Regions from separate parts of the Paenibacillus aurantius genome, predicted to be linked through region 1. Evidence: riboswitches for the same ligand, from Rfam matches in the RefSeq annotation. Region 1 holds a riboswitch; each other region holds the start of a gene.

Region 1 (7,256 bases):
GTCAGCCTGTTTCTCCTTAACAAGTGGGAGAAGGTGCTGATGCGGGACCGGCGTCACCAGGAGGTCACCATCAAAATTTTTGACCGGCCGGGTAGCCTCGGACGCATTGCCACGGAATTCGGGCTGCAGGGCATTCAGATCGCGAACGTAAACATGACCCCCGAAGAAAAGCCTGTCTTGGGGGAGAAGGGGGAGCCGGTGATGGAGCTGCGCTTCCGCCTGAAATTTGCAAGTGGAGACCGGATGGTCAAAGCCTTGGAAGGCATCTCCAAAACGGGAGATGTGCTGTCCATCGAATCCAAGTGGAGCAGCAGCCAGACCGTGTCCCGGATGTCCAGTCCATCCGCTTAGCATTTGTGCTTGACAACCAAAATCATCCATGACATACTTGTTCACGAATTAATGCTTTACCATTCATCAGCCAATAAGCCGTGAACCGGGTGGAGACGATGAGAAAACCTAGGAACAAGGCAAAACGGCGCCGTCCGGCGTCGAATTGCTTACAGGTTCCCGGCTTTCTTTCGTCTCCTTTTTGCTGCCGCTGGCGGATCGTTAGCCGACAGCAAAGGAAGACAAATGGACATAGGAGAGAGGGAAAAGACATGGCAACGAACGAAACCAAACCGCTGGTCATTGCCCATCGCGGGGCCGCAGGGGAGGCACCCGAGAATACACTGGCGGCATTTAAGCTCGGCTTGGAGCAGGGCTGCGACGCCTTTGAGCTGGATGTGCATCTGTCCAAGGACGGACAAATCATCGTCATTCACGACGGCACGATCAACCGGACCACGAACGGAACGGGCGCCGTGGCCGACATGACCTTGGAGGAGCTTCGCCGTTATGACGCCGGCTCGTGGTTCTCGGAGGCTTATGCCGGAGAGAAGCTGCCCACGCTCGAGGAAGTATTCGACCTCGCGCCAAGCGGCCTGATGATCAATGTGGAGATCAAGGGAGGCATCGGCGCCGGCATGGAAGAAGCGCTCGTTGACCTCATGCGCCGTAAGAACCGGGTAGATACGGTCGTGGTGTCCTCCTTCGATTTCATCACGCTCGCCACCCTTAAGAAGCTGGAGCCATCGGTTCGGGTCGGCCTGCTGTACGACAACCGTCTGGAGCACCACTGGAAGCTTCCGGAGGCCGCCGGGGTAGAGTCCTTCTCTTTACACGTAGCCATGAGAAGGCTGGAGGCCGCCCACTCGGCCGACGCCCAAGCCCACGGCTATGCCGTCTACCCTTGGACGCTGAATGACGAAACGATAATGCGGAAGGCCATTTCCTTCGGTGTGGACGGCATCATCACCGATTACCCGGGCCGCCTGCGCGCCATTCTGGAAGAGAACTAGGTCTTTCCCCCACAAAAGCCTTCTTTATCCGCGTCTCGGACTAAAGAAGGCTTTTGTTTTTCGGGCGATGGAACGCACCATCCTTATCACCCTCCCCGTGCGGAACGCCGCGTGCTATAATGCAGGAAAAGGCCGCTGGCGGGCTTCCGGGTCAGCGGGCCTTAGGACCGAAGGAGGATGACGACATGCTTGATTACCGGGACGAGGGCTTGGCGATCTTCCAAAGCGCCCTTTACCAGACCACCTCAACGGTGGTTTGGACCCGAGAGCTTGTGCTGGTGACTGATCCGTGCTGGCTGCCGGGGGAGGTTCAGGAGATCCGGTCCTTTGTGGACTCCGTGCGCGGGGACAGGCCATGCTACTTGCTGTTTACCCATGGGGATTTCGACCACATTCTCGGGTGGAAGGCTTTTCCGGAGGCCCGGACTATCGGATCCAGGGGGCTTCATCATCATCCGGAGAAGGAAAAGCAGCTGTTGCTCATTCGGGAGTTTGATGCGGCTCATTATGTAGACAGGGGGTATCCCGTGGACTTTCCGGTGCTCGACCATGTAATGGAAGAAGACGGGCAGAAGCTGGTACTGGGGGAAACGGTGCTCACGTTCTATCTGGCGCCGGGCCATACGGAAGACGGCTTGTTCACGGTAGTGGAGCCTCTTGGGCTGCTGCTGGCGGGAGATTATTTGTCCGATTTTGAACGGCCCTTCGTGTCGCACAGTGCATCGGCCTATGAGGAAACACTGGAGAAGGCTCTGGCTCTATTGAATCGTCACGCCATTCGGCATTTGGTGCCGGGACACGGCCGGCATACGGCAGACCGGACGGAAATGAGGCGAAGGCTGACCCTTGCCCAGGATTACCTGGCTAGGCTTAAGCGGGCCGTGCTGGAAGGAGACGAGGGGGAGATGGAGCGGATGAAGGGGGAACATGCTTATCCATCGGCTTTTACGGAGGAGTGCCACCGGGAGAATATCAGAATCATCCGGGCCGAGCTTGGCCTCGAAGAGAAGTGAAAGGCGGGGAATTCCCCGCCGTCCTGCGTACAGCCTCAGTCACCGACGACAAAGTATCCTCTGCCGAGAATTTCCACTTGGGCTTTGTTTGGTTTAGGCTCTTCCATGTCCGCTTTTTCCGCCTGGACTTCGTTCGACTTTTGCTCTTCGTTTTGCTTGTCAAGCGATTGCATGAAAGCGTAGGCCGACTTCTGGTCCATCTCGTCCAAGTTGTTAAGCAGACCGAACAGTTTCTCTTTGCATAGCATCGCGGATCCCTCCTAAAGTTAAAATGAACGGCGTATTTTACCTTTTGTGGGAACGATGGAAATAGAAATCAAAAAAACACAAGGCTAGACCTTGTGCTGCTTGTCATCTATCCTTCCCACCACGCTTACGAGGTTAGCTGTCGGATTAGGACGGTGAGATCGTCCTTCGGCATACCTGCCGATTCACCCCATGAAAATGTGGTTCCCCCGCTTTTCTTTCAAATGAAAGAAAACTCAGCGATATTCAGTTAGTTAGATTCTAGCTTCTAAAACGGAGAAAGTAAACCCCTTCGATGAAAAATAGGTAAAAAGGTACAGAAATCGACAGCAGGCGTAGGTCAGCTTCCCAAAACGGGCAAGACGAAGTAAACTACAAATATTCCGATAAAAAAGGTGGTTATTATGCCGAATTCCATTCCTCGTCCGCTGGTGCGCGTCAATCAATGGGTGATCGTCCTATCCGTTCTTCTGACCTGGGCAACGGGCTTCTACTGGATTCTTGCCCTTCCTTTCGTTTCCGGTCTGCTCGGGGTGGCGGCCGATTTCAATCCGGTGATGCGGGCAGCCAAGCTCTTCCTCCGCCGGCCGATGGCCGACTATATACCGGAGGACAAAAGCCAGCAGAAGTTTAATCAGCTTCTCGCCGTGCTGTTTCTAGCCGGCGCACTGGTCAGCTATTTGATGGGCTGGCAGACCGCTGCTTATGTCTTCTCCGCTATGGTAGCCTTGGCCGCCTTCATCGCCATTCTAGGCTTCTGCATCGGATGCTTCCTGCTCTTTCAATGGTCCCAGTTCCAGCATAGAAGACGGCGTCCTTCCTGAGCCGGCTGCCCAGAAGGGTCGCTGTCCGTCTCCATTTCGTGGTATAGTCGAAGATGCCGGTTTACGAGCAATAGCGGATGGAGGAGGGAGCAGGCATGACCGTCAAGCTGCGGGGACATCATCTGCTGTGTCTCCTGGGCTACCGGGGAATGGGCTATTCCGCGGAATTTTGCGCCAACATGACTTCGATCTATGAGAGGCTGCGTCAGCAGCCGGAGCAGTCCGTCGAACTGGTGGAAGGACCGGACGAGATTTGCCGGGCTTATCCGGAGGATAAGACGAACCACTGCAGGGGAACGGTAGGGAACCGGGACCGCGAGGTCCTGCAGCGGCTTGGACTTGCGCCGGGTTGGCGGGGAAGCTGGGGGGAAATCACCGTCCTTCTGAAAGAGCGGATTCATCCGGATGACGTAGGCGTCATTTGCGAAGGCTGTCCATGGGAGCCATACGGAGTATGCCGGGATGGCGTCCGTCTCGTTAGAGAGGACCTACCTTTGCCGGCGGTAGAGAGATAGAGGACAAGAAATCATACAAAGGTGGAATGGCGTTGGAAATCAAGTACTGCCTCTCTTGCGGCACCGGGTTGGCCGAGAGGGATTTTGACGGAACGGTAAGAATGGCCTGCCCGGCCTGTTCATTTGTTCATTGGGGCCATTACAGCGTCGGGGTGGGAGCTCTTCTGAAGCGGGATGGGAAAATTCTGCTCGTGCGCCGCGCCCAGGAGCCCGGAAAGGGCCGCTGGACCAACCCTGGGGGATACATAGAGCAGCACGAGCCCATTCACGAAACGATTGTCCGTGAGGTGCTGGAGGAAACGGGGGTTAGGGCAGCGGTTCGTTCCATTATTGCCCTTCGCGACCAGCCGAGAGCCGTTCATAACGTCTATATCGCCTTCGAGATGGAGGACTTGGGCGGGGAGCCGGTGCCGGACGGAATCGAGGTGGATGCGGCCGGCTTCTACAGCGTGGAGGAGATAGCGGATATGAACGTCGCGGGCTTCACGTTATGGCTCATCGAAGCGATGGAAAAGGCCCGTCATGAAGGATTGGCCGTTGATGTCCGGGATGATGCTTCCCTGCAGGGAAATATTTTGTTTCGTGCGTAGAAAGGGGCTGCCGTTTCTATACGGCGGAACCGTGTGAACAGGTTCGAACGAGGGTTCGGGCTTGTTTTTTTTGTGAAAAGAATCGAAGACAAGGAACCCGAGGGACCCTCCTGACATAGTGTGTGGTATCTCGCCGGATGGGCAAATGCCTGACGGCCACATTCCAAAGTCAAACGGAGGGTATTTCTTATGACAGATTTTCAAAATGAGCTTCTTAACCTGCCGGTTTCGGATTATCGGACCGGGGAAGTGACGCCCTGGGACGCCCAGGCTCAGCAAGCGGCCGATCCAGCCCGCCTTTGTGTAGGCTTAGGCTTAGGAGGCTTAGGCTTCGGATTCTTCCGCTGTGGTCTGTTCTGCGGCGGGTTCTTCCGCTGTGCGGGCTGCGCGGGTTGCGCCGGATGTGCGGGGTGCGCAGGCTGCGCCGGGTGCGCAGGCTGTGCTGGTTGCGGCGGGTTCCGCTGTGCCGGATGTGCCGGCTGCGGCGGGTTCCGCTGTGGCGGCTGTGCTGGCTGCGCCCGCTGCTTCCACTAATCCCGCCGCTCTGGCTGTCTTGCCCTGATTAAGAGCAAAAGGCCTGAGGCCGCAGGCGGAATACGGCAAGCCCTCGCTAATGGCGGGGGCTTTTGCCATTTTTCCGATGGGAAAGGAAGCGGGCGGGGACGCAAGCGTCGAAGGATATGGAATGACGGACAGACGTCTCGACATAAACTGGCAAAGACAGCTGGGTGCCGGGCGCGAATCCCGGCCGCAAGGAGGGGTGGCCAATGGAACAATGGGGTCCTTCGGCAAGGCCGAAGGTGAACCGGGATACTTATTATACGGCGGAAACACCGGGCAGGGTGTATTTCCGCAACAACCAGGGAACGTTCCGAATGGAAGGAGAAATGATCGACCGCTGGGTTGAGAAGCTTCTGCCCATGTTCAACGGGGAGCATTCGCTGGAGACGCTAACGAAGGGGCTTCCTCCTCTTTACCGGGATCGGGTTATCGAGCTGGCCGAGCGCCTCGCGAGGAACGGCTTTCTGAAGGACGCCGGCGGGGACCGGCCACACGGTCTTACAGAGGAAACGCTTCAGTCCTACGCGGATCAAATTGAATATTTGGATTCGCTGGGAGGTTCCGGAGCGGCACGCTTCGAAGCGTATCGCACGACCAAAGTATTGGCCTGTGGAAAAGGCGGCTGTTTGGTCAGTGTCGTGACCTCCCTGCTGGAGTCGGGTGCGGCGAGAGTGGAGGTGCTTCTCCGGGGAGAGGATGGCCCAACGCTTGACCGTATCCGGGAAATCGTTTCAGAAGCCCAGCGGAAGGATCCGGATATCCGAATCGAAACCGGTACTTTGCAAGTGCTGGACGAAGAAGGGCTAAGACAGGCCGTATCAACCGCGGATATGGTTCTGTACCTGGCGGAGGCGGAAGACCGGGAGGAGCTTCACCGCGTTAACCGGCTCTGCCGGGAGGAGAACAAGGTCTTCCTTCCGGGTCTCTGCACCCCCGAAGCGGGGATAGCGGGTCCGGTTGTAGGGAAGGGAAGCGCTGACTGGGAATCCGCTTGGAGGCGGCTGCGTCCGCCGCACCCCGTGGCGAAGCAGAAGCCTTCGGCTGCCGCCGCTGCCATGCTGGCCAATCTGATCGTGTTCGAAGGGCTCAAAACCGCCGCGGGGATCCTGGAGGAAGAACGGAAAAACACGCTCTATCTCCTCGATCCGTTTACCCTGGAAGGGGGCTGGCAAGTCATTCTCCCCCATCCGCTGGCTGACAAGTTGGGGGACATCCAACCGGAGGCTGTCGAGCATGTTCTGGCGAAAGAGCCTGCTGAAGCGGACCGGGGCCGGACGCTCGGTTTTCTCGGGAGCCTGGCCTCCCCTCACACGGGAATTCTCCCCTTGTGGGAGGAGCGGGACGCGAGGCAGCTGCCCCTCGCGCAGTGCTTCGTCCAAGCGGCGGACCCGCTGGAAGTGGGGGCGGAAGCTCTGCTTCCTTTAAGGTTGTGCTGCGCCTTCACTCATGAGGAAGCCCGGATGGAAGCGGGCTTGACCGGAGTGGAGGACTACGCCGCCCGGCTTGCCGGTAAGCTGGGCGCCGATCGCACCGGCCCCAGCTTCCTCGGCGTAGGGGCGGGAGAGACGGCCGCCGACGCGGTGCTTCGGGGGCTGCGGAAATGCCTGGAGAAGGAATGGCTCGCCCGCCGGGAAAAAATGCGGCAGGACGTTCATCTCCTGGAGGAGGACGACGTTCGGGACGAAGAATGTCTCTATGCCTTCAAGGCCCTGTCGGCCTACGAAAGAGGGCCCGTCATGGCCGTCGGCCAGCCCTTATGGGGCTTTCCGGTTGCCTGGGTAGAGGCTAAGGGAGTGTGGTACGGGGCGCTCGATTATGAGCCCGTATCCGCCCTGCGCCGGGCCCTCAGGCGCGCGCTTCAGAACAGCGGAACTAGGGAGGAAGCGGAGGCCGTTCGCGAGCGCGGGCTGACGCCGGCCGCCGTAAGGATGGCGGATCGTCCGCCGCAGCACCGCGGCGTCCTGCCCGGGCCGGGTCGGCTCTCCGCGCCGGATATCCTGCGGGAAGCCCTGCAAAAGCTGCAGAATAACGGTATCCAAGCCGTTCTATGGGATTTGGCTGTGGAGTCTTTCTGGCGGGATGCGCTGGGGCTTTACGGCATTCAGCTGAAGGAGGTGAAGGCACGATGAGCCGACGGATTCTCGTTATCGGCTCCGGACGGCTG
Region 2 (7,256 bases), 2.2 Mb from region 1:
ATTCCTTCGGCCGCAGGGGAATGGACTCTCCGTTCAGAAGAACTTCATACTTGTCCGGGTAGATTCTCAGATCCCCGACCGTAAAGACCTTCTCGCCCTCCGGGCTCCGGTCGGTCATCGCCTCGCCGGGCTGGGTCCGCCTTAACACGGCTGTCACGCGGGCGAGCAGCTCCGCTACCCCGAAAGGCTTCGTCATGTAATCGTCGGCCCCGTATTTGAGCCCTTGAACAACCTCTTCCTCGGCATTTCGTGCCGTCAGGATGATGACAGGCGTCTTCACGCCCTTCTGGCGGAGCTTCGCCAAAATTTCGAAGCCGTTCATCCCCGGAAGCATGATGTCGAGAATGATAAGGTCAAAAGGCTGCTGGAGGGCTGTCTGAAGCCCGTCTCCCCCATGCTCGGCCACTTGAATCTCATAGCCCTCCTGCGTCAAGTTATAGGACAGAAGACGGGCAAGCGTCGGCTCGTCTTCGATAATTAGAATGGTATGCGGCATGGGCATCCCCCCAGTTGATAAGAAAGTCAAAGGTCCGGCCTCTCTATTCTAGCACGTATGCGTAAAGATCATGTAAAGCAAATGTTAACGGAATGTTAAAACCGGCCGGGCCGTCCCAAACCCGGTTAAGGGTGAAGAACCGGGATTTCAATGATAAACCGCGAGCCCAAGCCGACTTCACTTTCTACGGCAATGGTGCCGTGGTGAAGCTCCACCAGATGTTTCACGATGGACAGCCCCAGCCCCGTTCCGCCCGAGCTGCGGGATCTGGCTTTGTCCACCCGGTAGAAGCGCTCAAAGATCCGGGGGAGATCCTTCTTCGGGATGCCCATTCCGGTATCGGAGATGGTCAGGCGGATCTTCTCTTCTTCCCCTGAGGCGGCCACAAGCGGTTCCACGCTGACCTTCACCTTGCCGCCCTCCGGTGTATAAGCGATTCCATTGGAAAGCAGGTTGATGACGATCTGGCGAAGCCGGTCCTCGTCGGCTTCCAGATACAGATCCTCTCCGGCTTCGAGCTCCAGGGTGATCTTCTTCTTGTCCGCCTGGGCTTTCATGACATGCACCGTCTTCTCGATAAACTCCTTCAGTTCGACCGGAGAGAAATGAAGCGGGATCCGTTTCGATTCGATTTTGGAAAGCTCCAGAATATCCCCGATCAGCCGGTTCAAACGGTCACTCTCTTCATAGATGATCTGCAGGAAAGACTTTGCGGTTTCGGGATCGTTCATGGCGCCGGCAAGCAGCGTTTCGGCAAAGCCTTTGACGGCCGTTACCGGTGTCTTCAGCTCATGCGAGACGTTGGCCACGAACTCGCTTCTCATCCGTTCGAGACGGCGAACCGCCGTTATGTTGTGCAGCACGATCAGGACGCCGGACCATTCTCCGTTTGCCCCATACAGCGGATTAAGGTTAATCTCCAGAATTCGCTCCTCGGGATAATAGAACACCACTTCATCCCGGACGTACTCCCGGGTCTCCATGCATTCGCGGATCATCTGGGAAAATTCAACCTGCCGGTTAGCGGCCTCGTAAGGCTTGCCGAGCAGTTCTTCCGAGGTGAAGCCCAGTAAATCCTCCGCCGCCCGGTTAAGCAGAACAATTGTATGGCTGCGGTCGATCATGAGCACTCCGCTCATCATGTTATCCAGAACGTTCTTCAGCCTTCGTTCGTTCTCCGAGATTTGCTTCATCTGAACCTCGAGGCTGTCGGCCATCGTGTTGATCGCCTCTCCCAGCCGGCCGACTTCGTTCCGCCGTGATGCGCTCACCCGGTACTTGTAATTGCGGTTCGTGATCTGCTGTGCCACCTGGGCGATCGTTTCGAGCGGCCGCGTGAGGTTATAAGCGATCCGGAAGCTGACCATGACCGCGATCAGGAACAGAATGGCGAGTCCGAACAGCAGGAAGCGCCAAAGCTTATCGATGGACTCCTCCACCTGCTCCAGCGACATGGCAAGCCGGATATAGGCGATCGTCTGCCCGTTCTGCTTGACGGCCTTAGCGGCGTACAGCATATTTTGTCCAATCGTATCGCTGTGCCGCGTGGAGAACCCGATGGTCCCCTGGGCGGCATCCTGGATCTCTTCGCGCCCCAAATGGTTGTCCATCGTGGCGGGGTCGTGATCCGAATCGCCCAGGACCGTTCCATCGGCCGCTATATACGTTATTCGTGCCCCCGCGGCTTCCTTGTAATAGTGAACTTTGTCGCTGTAAACCTTCATTAAGTCGGGTATGCTCCCCGTTCTTGTCCATTCCCCGGAAGCCAGAATGACGGCGATTTCCCGTTCCATATTCGTCTGCAGGGCATCGATGTAGCTTCTTTTCAGCAGCTGTCCCGTAAACAATCCGGCGACGAGCACGGACATCCCGATCAAAGCAACGAATAGCAGAGTAAGCCTAACGCGAAATTTCTCCAATGGGGTTCCCCTTCCTTCGACGCAGGAGGCGGTTGGCGCCTCTTGCGCGTATCACTACCCATGGTAATACGGTTTTCCGTGAAAAGAAAGGCGTTCGTTCGTCTATCGTGTGCCCGCTTTCTAAAGATTATGTAAAGAAGGTGCCAGAAGGGATACCTCTTCGGCACCAGGGAATCCTACCGTAAGAACCCCTGTCCAATAAAAAAGCCCCCCAAGCCGCCGATGGCGGCTGGAGAGCCCGATAAGTCCAAGAAGATTAACCTTAGCCGATAAATTCCTGTACCCATTCCCCGTTGTAGTACGCGACGCCGATCGTCGTGAAGTTAGGGTTGAGAATATTTTTGCGGTGACCGTCACTGTTCATCCACGCGTTCATCACCTCTTGCGGAGTACGCTGCCCTTTGGCGATATTCTCTCCCGCATAGGAGTAAGAAATGCCGTAGCTGCGCATCATGTCAAAAGGCGAACCGTAGGTCGGCGAGTTGTGGTCGAAGTAATTTTTGTTGTACATGTCGACCGCTTTATCCTTCGCCATGGCCGATAGAGCGCTACTTACGGAAAGCGGCTTAAGCCCGGCTTTGGCCCGTTCCTGGTTCACCAGGTTGACGACTTCGGAGGCAAACTGGGAAGCCGTTGTCGGTGCGGCTGGTGCCGGTGTCGGCTTAACCGGTTCTGGCGTTGGGGCTACCGGAGCTGGTGTTGGCTTAACCGGCTCTGGCGTTGGGGCTGCCGGAGCTGGTGTCGGCTTAACCGGCTCTGGCGTTGGGGCTGCCGGAGCGGACGGAACGCCGGGTACGGTTACGACGTAACCTTGCCAGAAGGCTTGGCCGTTATCAAACAGCGGCTTAAGCTGTTCGACCCCTTTAAACGTAAACCCGCTTTTCTGAAGAAATGTATATAACGATTGATAATCGTTACCCGCCGGGGTGGCCCCTTCGGCATGTGCAGCCCCTACCGAGAGAAGAGGCGTAAGAGCAATAACACCTGTCATGACTACTTTCTTAAAAACATGCTTCAATGCAATAATCCTCCCTTTGCAGCCTGCGAGGTTAGCTGTCGGGTTCGGGATCAGAGAGTTGCCCGACCACTTGACGTGGTTTCACCCCAGTTGTGGTTCCCCCGCGCCCCTTAAGGGGCTTCGGCCTAAATTTGTAAGCCCCATCAGGTTACCATAATCCCTTCCTGTCTATCATCCTACAAATTATGGATTTACTAGAGAACAGGATAGCTAATCCACCCACTTCCTCCCGATTTCGCGCCTTATCTACCTTATTCAGGAACCGTCGACACCCTTGATAACGAAGACGAATCCTCCAACGATAAAAAGACCATCTGCCGCGCAGATGGTCCCTACCCAATTCTTATTACTGGAAAACCGGCTCCTTAAGCTCAGATAGCTTCTCAAGTGAATGCTTCTCCACGTCGGCGTGAAGGCTGTTGCCATGGGAATCCATGGTCACGATCGCGGCGAAGCCTTCCGTCTGAAGGTGCCACATCGCTTCCGGCACCCCGAATTCCATGAAGTCCACTCCCTCGACCTTCTTCAGGCAGCGGGCATAGTACTGGGCGGCGCCGCCGATAGCGTTCAAATAAACGGCTCCGTGCTCCTGGAGGGCTTTAAGCGTTTTGGCGCCCATGCCGCCCTTGCCGATGACCGCGCGGATGCCGAATTTCTTCAGGATGTCGCCTTGGTAAGGCTCCTCCCGGATGCTCGTCGTCGGGCCGGCCGCCTTGACGTGCCATTCTCCCTGCTCGTCCTTGCTCATGACCGGTCCGCAGTGATAAATGACCGAGCCGTTCAGGTCCACGGGGGAATCGTGGTCCATCAAATACTTGTGCAGCGCATCGCGCCCGGTGTGCATCATCCCGTTGATGACGACGACGTCCCCAACACGAAGCTCGCGGACCTGTTCTTCTGTAATCGGCGTCTGAAGCACGATCTCGCGGCGCTCCGGCTGGCCGGCCGCAGCCGCCACTTCCGCTTCGTCCCTAACGGCTACCTTCTCTCCTGTGCTGCTGTTGTAGATCCATTCCCGGATTTCCCCGGTTTCCGGATCGAGAAGAACTCCCTGCCGGCGGTATGCCCAGCAGTTGTAAGCGACGGAGACGAAGAAGCTGGCCGGCAGGCGGTTCATCACGCCGACCTTGCAGCCGAGCAGCGTCACTTGCCCGCCGAAGCCCATCGTGCCGATGCCTAGCTTGTTGGCGTTCTCCAGGACGTACTCCTCGAGCTGGCGAAGCTCCTCGTTCGGGTTCACGTCGTCGGTGCGGCGGAACAGCTGATGCTTGGCGAGCTCGTAGCCCGTCGTGCGGTCCCCGCCGATGCCTACCCCAATGAAGCCGGCACTGCAGCCCTGCCCCTGGGCCTGGTAGACCGCATGCAGAATGCATTTGCGGATGCCGTCCAGGTCACGGCCGGCTTTGCCCAGGCCTTCAAGCTCTGCAGGCAGGCTGTACTGGATGTTCTTGTTCTCGCAGCCGCCGCCCTTCAGAATAAGGCGGACGTCGACTTCGTTGCGTTCCCACTGCTCGAAATGGATAACGGGTGTACCCGGTCCGAGGTTGTCGCCGCTGTTGGCCCCTGTCAGGGAGTCCACGGAGTTCGGACGCAGCTTGCTGTCCTTCGTAGCCTGGCTGACGGCTTCTAAGATTTGTTTTTTCATAACAATCTGGTTAGCACCAACCGGGACATGTATAATAAAGGTAGGCATGCCGGTATCCTGGCAAATCGGGGACACGTTACATTCAGCCATTTCGATATTATCGGCAATGGTAGAAAGGGATAAGGCGGCACGGGTTCCGCTGTCCTCCTGCGCTTTGGCACGGTTAATGGCTTCCCTAACATCGCCGGGAAGATTAGTGGATGTTTCCACGATCAGTTTATAAACGCTCTCTTGAAAATGCTTCATGGAACGGGCTTCTCCTCTCGATTGGCTCAGCAATCTGTAATCTAGTAATCCGCCGGTGCTTAGGTTCCGTTTAGAAGCTAATACCGGGATACGCATCCCTATAATTATAGCATATCGGCGTCGTTTGAAAATGCAAAACGCAGGATGGAGAGGAACAGTTACGCATGATCAAGTTTTTGTTGAGAACCGCGGTTATCGCAATCGCCGGTCTTACCTTTCTCGTTTCGAGCCTGAGTGCTTTTAAGCCCGAAACGCTTTACCGCAGCCAGGTGGCGGTTCTCATGTATCATCACATTCACGACACGGACCAAAGCGGAGCCACGATCACTACCGAGCTTTTTCGCAGCCAGCTCTCGTATTTGAAGGGGCGCGGCTATCATTTCATCTCTCTTCAAGAATTCAAGGATTTCATGAATGGGGCCGCGGTGCCGGATAACGCCGTCCTTGTTACCTTTGACGACGGCTACGAGGGATTTTACCAGAACGCCTATCCCGTTCTGACCAAGCTGAACATTCCTGCGGTCAATTTCATCATCACGGGCACGCTGGATCATCCGCTGGACGGCAACATTCCTTTCCTGAACCGCGACGAAATCCGGACCATGACCTTGCATTCCCCGGGAATCGAGGTTCAATGCCACACGGACAGCCTTCACGGCAAAACGGAAGGAGACCAGGGCAAAGCCCTTCTGGTCGCCCGGCTTCCGAAGGACGGCCGGACGGAGACGGAGGACGAATACAAGAAACGGATCGTGGACGATACCCGAGCCTGCACAGGCCGGCTGAAGGATCTGACGCCGCATCAGGTGGACGCGATGGCCTACCCGTACGGGATCTATAATCCACTCGCCGCCTCGCTGGTAAAAGAAGGCGGAATCCAATACGCCTTCACCATCCTTCCCCGGATGGCCACTCAAGGAATGGACCCGCTAAGAATACCGCGCATTAACGCGGGAAGTCCCTATATCACTCCCCTTGCTCTTCATAACATGATCATGCGGCGGGTGACCGCCCCCCGACCCGCCAAGAGCATGGTCGGGCTGAGGGATACCCTCGAGCAGGTCGGCGGAGAACTGACGAAGGACAAAGCGGACGGCAGCACCGTTATCCACTACAACGGGATCCAATGGAAGGTCCGCCCGGGCAGCCAAGAAGCCGTCAGCGGGGAACGTGTCTTGACGCTGGATAAGCCGGTGACGATTGTCGGCAGCCGTTCCTACATTCTGCTGGAAGATCTGGAGAAGCTGCTCGGCATCGACATTTCGTCCGATCCCCATACCCGGTTGTACACGGCCCGGCTTCCGGACGCAAGCGATTCCGACGCGGAAGGCCGTAAGGGGCAGCGCTAAATCGCATAGACCGTTAACGCTACCGGATAAGGCAGGACCGCCTTATCCGGTAGCTCTGTTTAGCCGCATCCCGGACTGGCGATGCGGCTTGGCGGGCTCATCGCCGCCCGCCCATTCTATCTCTCGGAGGTTGGTATGGATCATCACTTTTTTGCTTATATGTACCGGTTGAGGTATATCAAACGCTGGAGCCTGATGCGCAACGTGGTGGAAGAGAATGTCGCGGAGCACTCTTATCATGTCGCCCTGCTGGCCCACGTGCTCTGCACAATCGGCAACGACCTGTTCGGCCGGAAGTTGGATGCGGACAGAGCCGTGACCCTGGCGCTCTTTCATGACGCCACCGAAGTGTTTACGGGGGATATCCCAACCCCAGTCAAGCACCAGAACCCGACCATCCTTTCGAGCTTCCGCGGAATCGAGCAGCTGGCCGCCGAACGGCTCCTGGCCATGGTACCTGAGCCTTTGAAGGAGAGCTACCGCCCTCTGCTCGGCTCCAAAAGCTCCCCGGATGGGGAGCTTCAGAAGCTCGTGAAAGCAGCCGACTTGCTCGACGCGTACCTGAAGTGCGTGACGGAGTTGT
Region 3 (7,256 bases), 920 kb from region 1:
CCGGGTAGATGACCCGGTCCACGCCCACTCTTTCGAGCACTTTGCCGTGAAGGGCGGAAAGAGCTTTGCCCACCACCTTCTTAACCCCGAGGTCCTTTAGAATAATGGCGGTCAGGATACTTGCTTGAATGTCGTCTCCGATCGCCACCACCGCGCAGTCGAAGTTGCGGATGCCGAGTGAGCGCAGCACCTCTTCATCATTGGAATCGGCTACCACGGTATGGGTCAGGTAAGCATCCATTTCGTCTACGATCTCTTCATTTTTGTCGATGCCGAGAACCTCATAGCCCAGCTCGACCAGTTCCTTAGCAAGACTGGAGCCGAAACGGCCCAGCCCGATGACAGCATACTGACTTGGTTTCATACGTTGTCTTCTCCTTCTCCCTGCGGGACATTATCCTATCGTTACTTTGCCTTCCGGGTATCGGTATAATTCCTTCTCCGGTCTAGGCCCTAATGCATAGGCCAGCGTCAGCGGGCCGAGGCGGCCGATGAACATCATCAGGGCAATGAGGATTTTGCCGATGGTGCTGAGATCGGGGGTAAGCCCCATGGAGAGCCCCACCGTACCGAACGCCGACGTGACCTCGAACAATATTTTAAGGAAGAAGTAATCCTCCGTTGTCGAAAGCAGCATGGTGACGAAGACCACCAGGAACAAGGCGAAAAAGGTAAGGGTAATGGCTTTGTAGATGCGGTCCTTCGCCAGCCGGTTGCGGAACAGGACGATGTCTTCCTTCCCTCGAATCATGGCGATCATGGCTCCGATAAGAATGGTAAAGGTCGTCGTCTTCACCCCGCCCCCCGTTGATCCGGGTGAGGCCCCGATAAACATAAGAATGACCGTAAAAAACTGGGTCGCCTGCCTCATGCCCGCCACATCTATCGTATTGGCTCCCGCCGTCCGCGGGGTTACCGAGGCGAACAGAGATGCCCAGATCTTGCCCGCCGGGCTCAGCGGCCCGAGCGTAGCGGGATTCGTGAATTCGAAGGCGCAGATGACCATCGCCCCGAAGACGATCAGGAAAGCGGTGGCGGACAGCACGACCTTCGAATGCAGGGAGAGCTTCCGCGTTTTGCGGAATTCGTGAACGTCGGCGATAACGATAAAGCCCAGTCCCCCCAGGACGATCAATGCCATAACCGTGAAGTTCACAATGGGATCGTCCACATAGCCGGTCAGTGAGCTGAACTTGCCGTTGATTCCGCCAAACAAGTCGAAGCCGGCATTGTTGAACATGGAGATGCCATGCCAGACCCCATAATAAAGGGCCTTGCCGAACGGCATATCGAACGACCAGCGGATCGTCAGAAGCGCCGCTCCCGCCGCTTCGATCGTTAAGGCATAAAGAAGGACCCGGCGGATCAGCCGGACGATGCCCTCCATGCTTCCTTGGTTCATCGCCTCCTGCAGGATAAGCCGCTCCCGTAAAGAAATCTTTTTGCGGATGACCAAGGCAATCAGGGTTCCCATGGTCATGAAGCCCAAGCCGCCGATCTGAATGAGAAGAATGATGACCACCTGCCCGAACAGGGTCCAGTGGGTGCCGGTATCCACCACGACGAGACCGGTTACGCAGGTAGCGGAGGTGGCGGTGAACAGGGCGTCCAGGAAAGGGGTGTGGATGCCGTCCGTCGAGGCAACCGGCAAGGTCAGCAGCGCCGCTCCGGTCAGGATGATAATGGCGAACCCGATCACCAGAATTTGCGGCGGGGTCAGCCGGAACAGACTGAATTTTCGTTTGGACACGTTCATTCTCCTCTTGCTTACATGGAATTGGGCAACAAAAAAAGACACTGGAAAACCAATGCCCGACTGGTATGGCTCCTGACATTCAGCCTACGAGGTTAGCTGACGGATTCGGGTCGACAGGCCCCCTATTCGCATAACATGCGAAATTCACCCCATGGTACAATGGTTCCCCCGTTTTCTATAAGAAATTCGGCTCTATTCAATTGATTTCGATTATAGCCTGCTTCCGTCCGATTCACAAAGTCAATATTAACGGAAAAGAACGGATTTTCATGAAAATTGGACTTAATCTTTCATAAGGCGGGGAGCTAGCTTTCATTTGTTCTTCTTTGCCCGCTCTTGCCCTTGCGCACTGCTTTTCCCCGCCTCTCGCCCGGGTCAAGCGCGGCCGGTTGTACCGCCCTCAAGCAAACAGGTATAATGATTTGTAACATTTCCATAAAAAGGGGACATGAGATTGCTTCCATTCAGACTGAACCGGAACCTGCTTCTGCTTGCTCTTGCCGGGGTGCTGATGTACTTCGGGGTCATGGCCTGGAACGCTCTGGCCGGCGGTGGCGGGGTCGACGAGGAAATGGGCCGTCCGCCCGTTACCGAGGAGGCGGCCCAAGCCGCAGCGTCTGCTTGGGCCGCCCGCCAGTTCCCCGGCTTTACGCCCGGAAACAGCAGCGTCACCTACCAGAACGACAAATCCATGAGCGCCTACGTGGAGAAGAACGACTTAACCGCCGAGTACAAGAAGACCCTGTCCGACAAGGTCCCCCTCGACTACTGGCAGGTGGAGATCCGCGAGCAGAACGGAAGCCGGCAGCTGTCCGTCCGGGTCGGGATGGAGCAAGCCGTCGTGACCGGCTGGAAAACGACCGGCCCGAGAACCGGCCCGGCGGCCTCCGACCGCACCCAGGCGGACCAGGCGTTGGCGTCGGCCGGCTACGAGCCCGCCCGCTTCACCCCGGTCCCGGAAAAACAAAAAACCCCCGGCAGCTTCGTGTACCAGGGCAAGGACACGGCTGTGGGGGAAGCGCGGCTGGTGCTGAATGTAGAGGTCGGAGGCAGCGAGGCTCTGTCCCTTCTTCCTTCGTTCGAACTGCCGGATGCTTTCACGGGGTACATGGATAAGCAGAGCCAGAGCACGAAGTGGATGCTCGGCGGCTCCCTCTTTTTTACCTTTGTGCTTGGGGTGGCCGCTATCGTCTACACGATCCGCCGCCGCAAGGAAATCTCCTTCTCCCGGGGCATCCTGCTGACCTTCCTGTTCGGGGGGATTTATGTCATCCATTCCGTTAATACCCTTCCGCTGATCGCCGCCCAGTCGGGAAGCGGGAATCTGATGGCGGTCGCCATCGTCACCCTCGTCTTCACCGCGATCGTCACTCTGCTGCTTGCCGCAGCCAACTATTTCTCCCTCCTGGCGGGAGACGCTCTGTGGCGGAGAGAGGGACGGAACTACTGGCCCCGGTGGAACGAACCGGGCTTCGGGGAGCATGTCTACTACAGCATGGGACGCGGGTATCTTCTGTTCTTCTTTCTAATGGGATCCCAGCAAATTCTGCTCCTCTTCGCCGAGAAGTCCTTCGATGCCTTCGGGGTCAACGACCCGACCCAGTCGGTGTACAATATGCTCTGGCCCGGCTTTCTCCCCCTTCTCGCCTGGGTGGCAGGCATCTCGGAGGAGGTCACCTACCGGTTCTTCGGCATTGCCCTGTTCAAGAAGCTGCTCCACTTCGAGTTTCTGGCCCTCCTGGCGCCAAGCCTTCTGTGGGCGCTCGGGCATACCGGTTATACGATCTACCCGAGCTATACCCGGCTGTTCGAGGTCGCGGTGCTCGGTCTGCTGTTCGGCTATGCTTTTCTCAAGTACGGCTTCTATACGGTCATGTTCGCCCATGTCATCATGGACAGCTTCATGATGAGCTTCTCTGTCATGACGACAGAGAAGACCGCCGGCTTCGTCCTGCTAGGCCTCTTCTATATCGCCCTGCCGGCGCTCGCCGCCGCAGCGGTTCTGCTCCTTCACCGCCGGTTCAGGAAAGACCCTCCGGAGATTCCTTACTCTCCGGCGCCGGTTCCCCCTGGAGCGCCTCAATAATCGTGCGCGCCAGCTTATCCCCGAGTCCGAGAGGCCGGAAGTCTTCGACTGCCGCCTCCCGGATTTTTTTAATGGAGCCGAAATGCTTCAGGAGCTGCTTCCGCCGCTTCTCCCCAATGCCCGGAATGGCATCGAGCTGGGAAGCGACCATCGACTTGGCGCGGGTGTCCCGGTGGAAGGTGACGGCGAAGCGGTGAACCTCGTCCTGGATGCGCTGCAGCAGGTAGAATTCCTGGCTGTCCCGGGGAATCGGCACGGGGGCGGGCGGATCGCCCATCATGAGCTGAGCGGTCTTGTGCTTGGCGTCCTTCACGAGGCCGCATACGGGCACGAACAGCCCCAGCTCATTCTCGAGGACGTCGACCGCCGCCGAGATCTGCCCCTTGCCGCCGTCGATTACGATGAGATCGGGGAACGGCAGGTTCTCCTTCAGCACGCGCTCGTAGCGCCGGCGGATGACCTCCCTCATCGTCTCGTAATCGTCCGGCCCTTGAACGGTGCGGACCTTGTACTTGCGGTATTCGCGCCGGTCCGGCTTGCCGTCCGTGAACACGACCATCGCGGATACGGGGTTCGTCCCTTGAATGTTCGAGTTGTCGAACGCCTCGATGCGGCGGACGATGTCCGTCCCGAGCCAGCGGCCGAGGTTCTCGACCGCCTTCGTCGTCCGCTCTTCGTCGCGCTCGATCAGGCGGAACTTCTCGTCCAGGGCGACCCGGGCGTTCTTCGCCGCCATGTCGACCATCTGCTTCTTCAAGCCGCGCTGCGGAAGATGCACCTTGATCTTCAGCCACGATTCCAGCGTCTCCTTGACGTCCGCCTTCTCCCCGGCCGGGCCGGCGCCTGACGGAGCCTCATCCTCGGCCGTCGGCTGCTCTCCGGATGCGTCGAAGACGGCCTCATCCGGGTCCGATGCCAGCGCCTGTTCCGCCGCCTCCAGCACCTCCGCCTCCGCAGGTCCCACCGGCAGCAGGACTTCCTTCGGCAGCGCCGGGTTGTCGCTGTAGTACTGCGTCACGAAGCTGAGGAAATCGTCGTACTCCTCGCCGTAATACGGGAAGACGGACGCGTGACGCTCGATCATTTTGCCCTGGCGCATGTAGAAGATCTGCACACACATCCAGCCCTTGTCGACGGCATAGCCGAAAATGTCCCGGTCCGTCATGTCGCTCGTCGTGATTTTCTGCTTCTCGATGACCGCGTCGATGTTGACGATCTGGTCGCGCAGCTCCTTCGCCCGCTCGAAATTCAGGCTCTCCGCCGCCTCGTGCATCTTCTTCTCGAGCTCCTGGCGGATCTGCAGCTGGCCGCCGCTCAAGAAGCGGTTGATGTCCGGCAGCATCTTCTCGTAGGTATCCTCGGGCACGTCGAACTCGCAGGGAGCGACGCACTGCCCCATATGATAGTACAGGCATACCTTCGGAGGCAGCGTGCGGCATTTGCGCAGCGGATACAGCCGGTCGAGCAGCTTCTTAGTCTCATGAGCCGCGTAGGCGTTCGGGAACGGCCCGTAGTACTTCGCCTTGTCCTTGTGGACCTTGCGGGTCACCTCGAGACGCGGGTGCTCTTCATTCGTTATTTTGATATACGGATAGGTCTTGTCGTCCTTCAGCAGGACATTGTACCGGGGGGAGTGCTTCTTGATCAGGTTGCATTCCAGAATCAAGGCCTCCATGTTGCTCCCCGTCACGATATATTCGAAATCGCGGATCTCGCTTACCAGGCGCAGCGTCTTGCCGTTATGGCTGCCTGTAAAATACGAGCGCACGCGGTTCTTCAGCACCTTGGCTTTGCCGACATAAATGATCTTGTCATCGGCGTTCTTCATCAGGTAGCAGCCCGGCTGGTCCGGCAGCAAGGCAAGCTTGCGTCGGATCGCTTCCGATACGGCTTCCGGCATGGTCCTTCTCCCCTCTCCCTTAACCCCCAGAGAACACGTCTTTCGTCTCCACAACAAAAAGGCTCTCTTCCCGGAACTAGCAGAAAAGAGCCTTCTTTACACGGTAAGAGGATTCCCGACATCGGGTTCTTACTGGTGTTTGGTCACCACGTTCTTCAGCGCATCCTTGGATTGGAAGCCTACTACTTTATCCACCGGCTGGCCGTCCTTGAATACAATCAAAGTCGGGATGCTCATGACACCGAAGCGGGATGCGGACTCCGGATTGTCGTCCACGTTGACCTTGGCGATCTTGACGCTGTCGCCCAGCTCTTTATCCAATTCTTCCAGCACCGGCGCAATCATTTTGCACGGACCGCACCATGGTGCCCAGAAATCAACCAGAACCGTTCCTTGTCCTTCGACTTCACTCGTGAAGCTTTGGTCGGAAACATTTACGATAGCCATGGTAAATCCTCCTCTATAGACGTTATGAATGAAATGCTTTTCTTATATTATCTTACCTTTTTCAAGTCGACAAGTCAAAGTATGCCAAGCTTCCGGTCTGTTTGATACAAGACAAATAAAGGAACACCGGGTTCACAAATCTGTCAAAAAGATCCGCCAAGCCCTTCCGGCTCCCCGCTTTACAAGCTTGCGCGCATTTGGGTATACTACAATAAGGTAACGTTTGCGAACTAGGTTTAGGAGGGAAAGTCATGAACGAACCGAACCATCCGGAGCTGCACGTGCTCGAAGAACCGACCAACGACTTTATGGACGTGGCTATCGGATTTGGCGCTATGTTCGGATTTCTGTTTCTGATCGGGATCATCGCCACCATCATCACCCTGTTCTAAATCCATCCCACATGGAAACAAAGCCCGGTGCACCCGCACCGGGTTTTTGCTTGCTGCCCGAAAGCTTCCCTCCCCATCGTGTCCATCCAAAAAAAAGGCGCCGGAATAACTCCGATGCCCCTTCTAAGCCCCGATTTCCGGCGCTTCCTTATCTTCCCCGCTTGTTAGCCCCGGTTACCGCAATCACATCCACGAAATGGCGGATTCGGTCCATGATGCGCTGCCCCTTGAACTCCTCTTCCCCGTCCCGGCTCGTGAAGCTGAAATGCTTTTCGAGCCCGTCCAGGTCGTAATTGGAGGTGAAGAAGGTGGGCTTGCGGTTCATCCGGTAGTTGAGGATGGTGCCCAGCACATGATCGCGCAGCCACGGGTTCATGTTCTCCGCCCCGATATCGTCGAAGATAAGCAGGTCCGTGTCCTTCAGCATGTCGATCGTATCCTTCAGCCGGGCCGGCTCGTTGAACATGGCCTTCAGGTCCTCGGAAAAATCCGGCATGTACACGATCGCCCCCGTGTAGCCGGCTTTGGCGAGCTCGTGAAGCATGTAGCACATCAGGAACGTTTTGCCCGTGCCGAAGCTGCCCGACAGATACAGCCCCTTCGCCAGCAGGCCGTTCTCCTTCGTCTCGTCGATGTATTTCATCAGCGCGTTGACGGCCTTGACCCGCTTGCGGT

What was found. A riboswitch is a leader RNA that binds a small molecule or an ion and turns the genes downstream of it on or off. The one in region 1 is predicted to bind cyclic di-AMP.
Region 2: it holds a riboswitch for cyclic di-AMP, as region 1 does, so the genes downstream of both, MJA45_RS20180 (CAP domain-containing protein) here and MJA45_RS10020 (hypothetical protein) in region 1, are expected to answer to the same signal.
Region 3: it holds a riboswitch for cyclic di-AMP, as region 1 does, so the genes downstream of both, MJA45_RS06365 (TrkH family potassium uptake protein) here and MJA45_RS10020 (hypothetical protein) in region 1, are expected to answer to the same signal.

What each region holds. Positions count from the first base shown of each region.
Region 1 covers NZ_CP130318.1:2,214,556-2,221,811, forward strand. Annotated here, with positions in the region: gene MJA45_RS10005 (MgtC/SapB family protein) at 1-351, shown strand, start outside; gene MJA45_RS10010 (glycerophosphodiester phosphodiesterase) at 603-1,343, shown strand; gene MJA45_RS10015 (MBL fold metallo-hydrolase) at 1,529-2,356, shown strand; gene MJA45_RS10020 (hypothetical protein) at 2,392-2,604, opposite strand; cyclic di-AMP (ydaO/yuaA leader) riboswitch at 2,712-2,854, opposite strand; gene MJA45_RS10025 (DUF4395 domain-containing protein) at 3,007-3,426, shown strand; gene MJA45_RS10030 (DUF1284 domain-containing protein) at 3,522-3,941, shown strand; gene MJA45_RS10035 (NUDIX domain-containing protein) at 3,968-4,531, shown strand; partial or broken gene MJA45_RS28630 (heterocycloanthracin/sonorensin family bacteriocin) at 4,721-4,912, shown strand; gene MJA45_RS28635 (hypothetical protein) at 4,935-5,093, shown strand; gene MJA45_RS10045 (bacteriocin maturation protein) at 5,299-7,221, shown strand; gene MJA45_RS10050 (TOMM precursor leader peptide-binding protein) at 7,218-7,256, shown strand, end outside.
Region 2 covers NZ_CP130318.1:4,441,146-4,448,401, forward strand. Annotated here, with positions in the region: gene MJA45_RS20170 (response regulator transcription factor) at 1-496, opposite strand, end outside; gene pnpS (two-component system histidine kinase PnpS) at 622-2,415, opposite strand; gene MJA45_RS20180 (CAP domain-containing protein) at 2,678-3,433, opposite strand; cyclic di-AMP (ydaO/yuaA leader) riboswitch at 3,439-3,569, opposite strand; gene MJA45_RS20185 (fumarate hydratase) at 3,780-5,324, opposite strand; gene MJA45_RS20190 (polysaccharide deacetylase family protein) at 5,489-6,673, shown strand; gene yfbR (5'-deoxynucleotidase) at 6,809-7,256, shown strand, end outside.
Region 3 covers NZ_CP130318.1:1,292,683-1,299,938, reverse strand. Annotated here, with positions in the region: gene MJA45_RS06370 (potassium channel family protein) at 1-364, opposite strand, end outside; gene MJA45_RS06365 (TrkH family potassium uptake protein) at 395-1,756, opposite strand; cyclic di-AMP (ydaO/yuaA leader) riboswitch at 1,824-1,958, opposite strand; gene MJA45_RS06360 (CPBP family intramembrane glutamic endopeptidase) at 2,211-3,842, shown strand; gene uvrC (excinuclease ABC subunit UvrC) at 3,778-5,742, opposite strand; gene trxA (thioredoxin) at 5,872-6,189, opposite strand; gene MJA45_RS06345 (YqzM family protein) at 6,441-6,581, shown strand; gene dnaI (primosomal protein DnaI) at 6,730-7,256, opposite strand, start outside.